2 linked regions of the Prochlorococcus marinus str. MIT 0919 genome follow. The main gene of each other region encodes a partner of the protein of the gene in region 2 in a complex. Links are inferred from orthologs where the notes say so. Each region holds a gene or a part of one and is shown on either strand. Other genes may lie near its edges.

Region 1 (3,110 bases), 120 kb from region 2 along the record:
AAAAAAGCAAAGCACCTAAATTATATATTTGCAATTTAATGACTCAACCAGGGGAGACCGATGGACTTGATGTTAGTGGACATATTAGAGCTATTGAAGCCCAATTAGCTAGTCTGGGAATTACAAATCGCATTTTTAATGATATTCTTGCGCAAGAACAATTAGGTGCTTCACCTCTTATTGAATATTATCGTTCAAGAGGAGCTGAACCAGTTAAATGCGATAGGCAAAATCTTATTTCTAAAGGCTATAAGGTTTATTTAACTTCTCTACAAGGATCTAAAACTACACCAACATTAAGACATGATCCAAGGAGCTTATCTATAGCTGTAATGCGCTTTTATAGAAAATATAAAAGAGAGCATTAATATGCATCTTGCATTTCATAGAAATCAGGCTGAACGTAGTCTTTTCGAAGCGGCCAACCTTTCCAGTCTTCTGGCATAAGTAATCTTTTGGGGTGAGGGTGACCAGCAAAATTTATACCAAACATGTCATAAGTCTCTCTTTCTTGCCAGTCACTTCCTTTAAATATTTGATATAAGCTAGGAACCCTCATTTCTTCGTTCCTGTCAAGGAAGACTTTCATTCTGATTTCCCTAGGATGGAAATCATCTTTAAAATCTCTAATTTCTATAAGATGGTAAAAACAAACAAGAGACAACCCTGCCCCTTCGTCATAACCTCCTTGGCATTGCAAATAATTAAAGCCATTACTTTTCAAGGCAGAAGCAGCTTTTAGCAAAAAGTTTGGATTGACTGCAATATTTTCTATCCCTATGTGATCAGATCCTATAGGGGCGTTTTCAATACCTTGAGTATTCAGCCATTGACTTATTGGGCCAGGCTCTATTACCTCTACTTCTTTCGCTTCAGGGTTAGATAGATTTTGTTTTGATGCTTCAGGATCTAATGCCATGTTTGCTATGTGATGGTTTCTTTCGAGGGTTCAGTTTTTGCTTGAAGAGGCGTTTCTTGAGAACCTTTTAAAGCAAATTGTTGAGACTCTGCTTTTAAGTAAGCACCGGTGATTTGAGATTCAACTTTTTTCATCTCATGTCGAACAGTAAAATAACGATGAGTCTGGACTAGCTTCCCTCGTTCTTGAAATGACTCATTACTAACTTTTTTTCTCAATTTGACCACTGCATCAAATATTGCTTCAGGTCTTGGTGGACATCCTGGTAAGTAAAGATCTACAGGGATTAATTTATCTACGCCTCTAACAGCTGTAGTTGAGTCTGCACTAAACATCCCACCAGTGATTGTGCATGCACCCATTGCAATTACATATTTGGGGTCTGGCATTTGTTCATAAAGCCTTACTAGTGCAGGAGCCATTTTCATTGTTACTGTTCCTGCCACAATTAGTAGATCAGCTTGTCTAGGCGAACTTCTTGGAACTAAGCCGAATCTATCAAAATCAAACCTTGAGCCAATTAAGGCTGCAAATTCAATAAAGCAACATGCTGTGCCATAAAGAAGAGGCCATAAGCTACTTAACCTTGCCCAATTATGAAGATCATCAAGGCTAGTAAGAATGATGTTTTCACTTAGGTCACTAGTGACATTTGGGGATCCAACTGGACCACAAGTAGCTTCCCGAATGTCTCTAACTGCATTTGTTGTAGGTAGATCAGTCAAGTAATTAACTCCATTCAAGTGCGCCTTTACGCCAGGCATATGCTAATGCAACTATAAGAATTGCAATAAAAATCAGGGCTTCAATAAATGCCAGTAAACCAAGTTTATGAAATGCGACGGCCCAGGGATAAAGAAAAACTGTTTCCACATCAAATATTACGAAAACAAGAGCGAACATGTAATAACGAATATTGAATTGAATCCATGCCCCTCCTATCGGCTCCATTCCTGATTCATAGGTAAGTTCTCTCTCCCCTTTTTGGCTTTTGGGTGATAAAAATTTATTGGTTACTAGTGCCAGAATCGGAACAGCACCAGAAATTATCAGAAATCCTAGAAATGCGTCGTAACCCTGAAGCGAGAACATTAGATATAAAAAACTTTATTCTTAGTTTGACACTCACTCATAAGTAGTTTCATGGATAGAGTTAAGTTGTGTGAGACTGCAAACGGTGAACGACGAACAAAAAGCTGCATTAGACCAAGCCGAACCCAATAAATTGGGTAAAGACTCTATCAATGCAGATACAAAATCTGATCAGATATCTGATCGTTCTGATGATCTCAGGCTGAATCGATTTGAGTGTAGAGGATGTGGTTACATTTATGATCCTAAAGAAGGCTTGAGGAAATATAAGATTCCTAAAGGGACTCCTTTTAAGGAAATTGACAGGCAAAAATACCGTTGTCCTGTTTGCAGAGCTAGTGTTGATGCTTACAAAGATATCGGCGCTAAATTTAAACCTGCTGAAGGCTTTGAAGAAAACATTCAGTATGGCTTTGGTTTCAATACTCTTCCTCCTGGACAGAAGAATGTTTTGATTTTTGGTGGTCTAGCATTAGCAGCAGCTTGTTTCTTATCTCTGTATTCATTGCATTAACCTTCCTCTCATGAATCGATTATTTAAAATTTCTGCAAATTTGCTTTTGTTTGTATTCGTAGCATTTGCTTTAAGTGGATGTGTCTCTACAACCAGGCTTCCTGTTGCGTCATCTTCTCCTTGGGAGCAAGTGCAGCTTGAGCTTGAAGACAATCCGCTTGATATTGCTTTTGTGGATGAAAACCATGGGTTTTTAGTCGGAGCAAATCGACTGATTCGCGAGACATTTGATGGTGGTTCAACTTGGCAAGAAAGGGCATTAGAACTTCCAAGTGAAGAAAATTTCCGATTAATCAGTATTGATTTTAAGGGCAGTGAAGGCTGGCTTGTAGGTCAACCTGGTTTGGTTATGCATACTGATGATGCCGGGAAAAATTGGAACCGTCTTGTTCTTGGCAATAAATTACCTGGCAACCCTTATTTGATTAAAACCCTAGGAGATAGCTCTGCGGAATTGGCCACTACAGCAGGGGCCATTTATCAAACCGTTGATGAGGGGGCAACTTGGCAAGGGAGAGTGGCGGAGGCATCAGGGGGTGTAAGGGACATGAGAAGAAGGGATGATGGTGCTTATGTAAGCGTAAG
Region 2 (3,123 bases):
TGGTATAACATGGCTTCAGTCATTCAATCTTATATGGATAGGCGGCGCACCAATATCGAAAAACCTAATTCATAATTCAAGAAATTTAGGTATTCGATTATCACCCTGCTATGGAGCGAGTGAAACAACAGCAATGGTGACTGCTCAAAGGCCTGACGACTTCCTTGCAGGTCAAACTAATTTGGGCAGGCCATTAATAGATGTTGAATTACGCATCGGAGAAAACAAACGCTTACAAATCAAAACACCAAGGTTAGTACATTCCTTTCTTCAAGAAGGAAAGATAGCGAAAATCACCTTAAATAATGGTTGGTGGGATTCGGGAGATTTTGCAGAGCTAATTAACTATAAAGGTAATAATCATTTGAGAATCATAGGAAGAGTTGATACTGCAATCCATTCAGGGGGAGAAACCATCTTCCCTGAAGTACTAAAGCATCGTTTACTTGATGCTTGTAAGAAAAATAATTTGCCAATTAAAGAGCTTTTATTTATACCAGTTCAGGATGCAGAGTGGGGAGAAAGATTGGTCTCCCTTGTACGTCTACAAGAAAATATCGATAAAAAACTCTTAGAAAATATTTTTAATAAACTTGAGCAACTGGTTGGGGAGTGGACTCCTTGCGAACGCCCTATGAATTGGTATATATGTCCAGAACTGAAAACTAATGAATGCGGTAAATGGGAAATACTAAAATGGAAATCTTGGGTAGAAAGTAAGAAGAAGAAAAAACAATGTTAAAAATCAAGGTAGTAACGAACAAATTTTAAAATCTAAAGCTCGTTAATCCAGTACTGATGCCTCTAACCAAGCTTTAATTGGACCAGATAATTCACAGGAAACTCTTGTTCTTGAATTAATAGCTTGATGATGCACTAGACCTTCAGCGACATATTCCGAGCCCCGCTTGAATTTAGTCAAAATTTGAAATCGACCTAAAGTTATTGTTTTAGGCAAAAGTTCGAGTTCAATATTGTCTCCGGTTCTGAGTGGTTTCCAAAAATCAGCAGAGCAGTGCACTACAGGAATTGCTATTAAAGGCTCATGAGTTTTATCGAGAATATTTGGAAAAATTTCAGATGCGTTAACTCCAAACCTATTTAGACTTTCTTCCCAAGCTTCATGACACCAACGAAAAATCTGATAAAAGTGAACAACTCCAGCGGAATCTGTTTCGCCAAAACGAACAACACGTTTAAGATGCAGCCAATCAGAAGAGAGCAAAGTATCTAAAATTTAGCGATCTACTGAACCCATGATCACATCAATTGAGCCAAGGATAGCCATAATATCCGCGACTTTTGCACCTTTAAGAATATGAGGGAGAACTTGCAAATTATTTAAATCTGCAGCTCTGATTTTAAATCTCCATGGAGTGACATCGTTTTTACCCTGAATAAATACACCAATTTCTCCTTTCCCAGACTCTAAACGCGTATAAAGTTCTCCATTAGGAATCTTAAAAGTTGGCGCAACTTTCTTAGCAAGATATTGGTAATCAAAACCTCCTAGGCTTCCACCTTTTCCTTCGAGTGTACGTGAAGCTTCTAGGTTCTCAGTAGGTCCTCCTGGAATCATGTCACATGCTTGCTTCAAAATCTTTAACGACTGTCTCATTTCCTCAATTCGGACTCGGTATCTAGCAAAACAATCACCTTCTTTCTCGCAGGCAATAGACCAATCAAAGTCGTCATAACACTCATAATGATCTACTTTGCGCAAGTCCCATGCAACTCCGGAAGCACGTAGCATAGGCCCAGAAAGGCTCCAGTTAATCGCATCTTCACGTGAAATAGCTCCTAACCCCTCTATTCGTCTGCGGAAAATTGGATTATTAGTTATCAATTTTTCATATTCATCAATCTTGGGGCCAAACCATTCGCAGAAATCCTTACATTTCTCAAGCCATCCCCAAGGAAGATCACAAGCAACACCGCCTATACGAAAATAATTATTGTTAATTAATCTTTGACCTGTAGCAGCCTCCCAAAGGTCATAAATCATTTCCCGTTCTCTAAAAATATAAAAGAAAGGGGTCTGAGCGCCTACATCAGCCAAAAAAGGACCCAGCCAGAGAAGATGATTGGCAATTCTATTAAGTTCAAGCATCAAGACTCTGATGTAACTAGCTCGCTTTGGTACAACAATGTTGGCCAACCGCTCTGGGGCATTAACCACAATTGCTTCATAAAACATCCCCGCCGCATAGTCCATCCGACTGACATATGGAACAAACATCACATTTGTTCGATTCTCAGCAATTTTCTCCATACCCCTATGGAGATAACCAATTACTGGCTCACAATCAATTACATCTTCACCATCAAGTGTGACTACTAAACGCAATACACCATGCATTGAAGGATGATGGGGGCCAAAATTGACCACCATTGGCTCTGTTCGCGTTTCAAGCTGCGACATGCGGCCTGTACTTAAAAGTAATACTTTGATATTAGGGAGCAGTCATGCAAGAAGAATCAAAAGTTGCCACTTCTAATTTCAATCACACACCTGTGCTTGCGAATGAGCTGATTCAATTAATAGCAAAACTACCCGAGAATCTAAAAGAACAAGGCTTAATGCTTGATGCAACTGTTGGTGGTGGAGGGCATTCTTCCTTAGTGCTAAAGGAATTTCCGAGCATCAGTGTTATTGGACTTGATCAAGATCCAGAAGCAATAAAAGCTGCTTCTCAAAAGCTAAAAATTTATAAAAATAGAGCAAAAGTTAACAATATTAACTTTGCCAACTTCAATTCAGCTGAAAAATTTTGCGCGGTTTTCGCAGATCTAGGAGTCAGTAGTCCTCAATTAGATGAAGCAACAAGAGGATTTAGTTTTCAAAAAGATGGTCCATTAGATATGAGAATGAATCCGTTTGAGGGGATTACTGCTGCAGACTTAATTGATGACTTAAGTGAAAGAGATTTAGCAGATATAATCTTTAAGTATGGTGAAGAAAAGCTATCGAGAAGAATTGCAAAAAAAATCAAAGATGACTTAGCGAATAAAGGAGCTTATTCAGGCACAAAATCATTAGCATATGCAATATCAGGCTGTTACCCACAAAAATTAAGGCATAGACGAATTCATCCTGCTACTAAAACTTTTCAAGCGCTAAGA

The links.
Region 1: the proteins of O5635_RS07460 (region 2) and O5635_RS08115 are in contact, whole or in part, in a cryo-EM structure (PDB 6ZJN), measured with the Thermus thermophilus proteins. The link is inferred for Prochlorococcus marinus str. MIT 0919 from one-to-one orthologs. Residues at the interface, in WP_223903221.1 of Thermus thermophilus: Met26, Thr27, Asn29, Gly31, Pro32, His34; in WP_096411116.1 of Thermus thermophilus: Glu45, Ser46, Asn48, Pro50, Ala51, Gly52, Glu53.

The regions. Positions count from the first base shown.
Region 1 is NZ_CP114779.1:1,486,642-1,489,751, forward strand. What follows is about bases 331-3,110. They hold O5635_RS08115 (NAD(P)H-quinone oxidoreductase subunit 3), read right to left. Parts: upstream 2,012-3,110; coding sequence 1,649-2,011; downstream 331-1,648. Other genes in these bases: O5635_RS08100 (uridine diphosphate-N-acetylglucosamine-binding protein YvcK), read left to right, coding at 331-368; O5635_RS08105 (NAD(P)H-quinone oxidoreductase subunit J), read right to left, coding at 365-919; O5635_RS08110 (NADH dehydrogenase subunit K), read right to left, coding at 925-1,683; O5635_RS08120 (rubredoxin), read left to right, coding at 2,160-2,525; O5635_RS08125 (photosynthesis system II assembly factor Ycf48), read left to right, coding at 2,536-3,110. Also shown: more of O5635_RS08100, read left to right, coding at 1-330. UniProt on the Escherichia coli protein: NDH-1 shuttles electrons from NADH, via FMN and iron-sulfur (Fe-S) centers, to quinones in the respiratory chain. The immediate electron acceptor for the enzyme in this species is believed to be ubiquinone.
Region 2 is NZ_CP114779.1:1,365,919-1,369,041, reverse strand. The notes cover bases 331-3,123. They hold O5635_RS07460 (NAD(P)H-quinone oxidoreductase subunit H), read right to left. Parts: upstream 2,423-3,123; coding sequence 1,238-2,422; downstream 331-1,237. Other genes in these bases: rsmH (16S rRNA (cytosine(1402)-N(4))-methyltransferase RsmH), read left to right, coding at 2,467-3,123; O5635_RS07465 (acyl-CoA thioesterase), read right to left, coding at 785-1,225; O5635_RS07470 (AMP-binding protein), read left to right, coding at 331-742. In the rest of the region: more of O5635_RS07470, read left to right, coding at 1-330.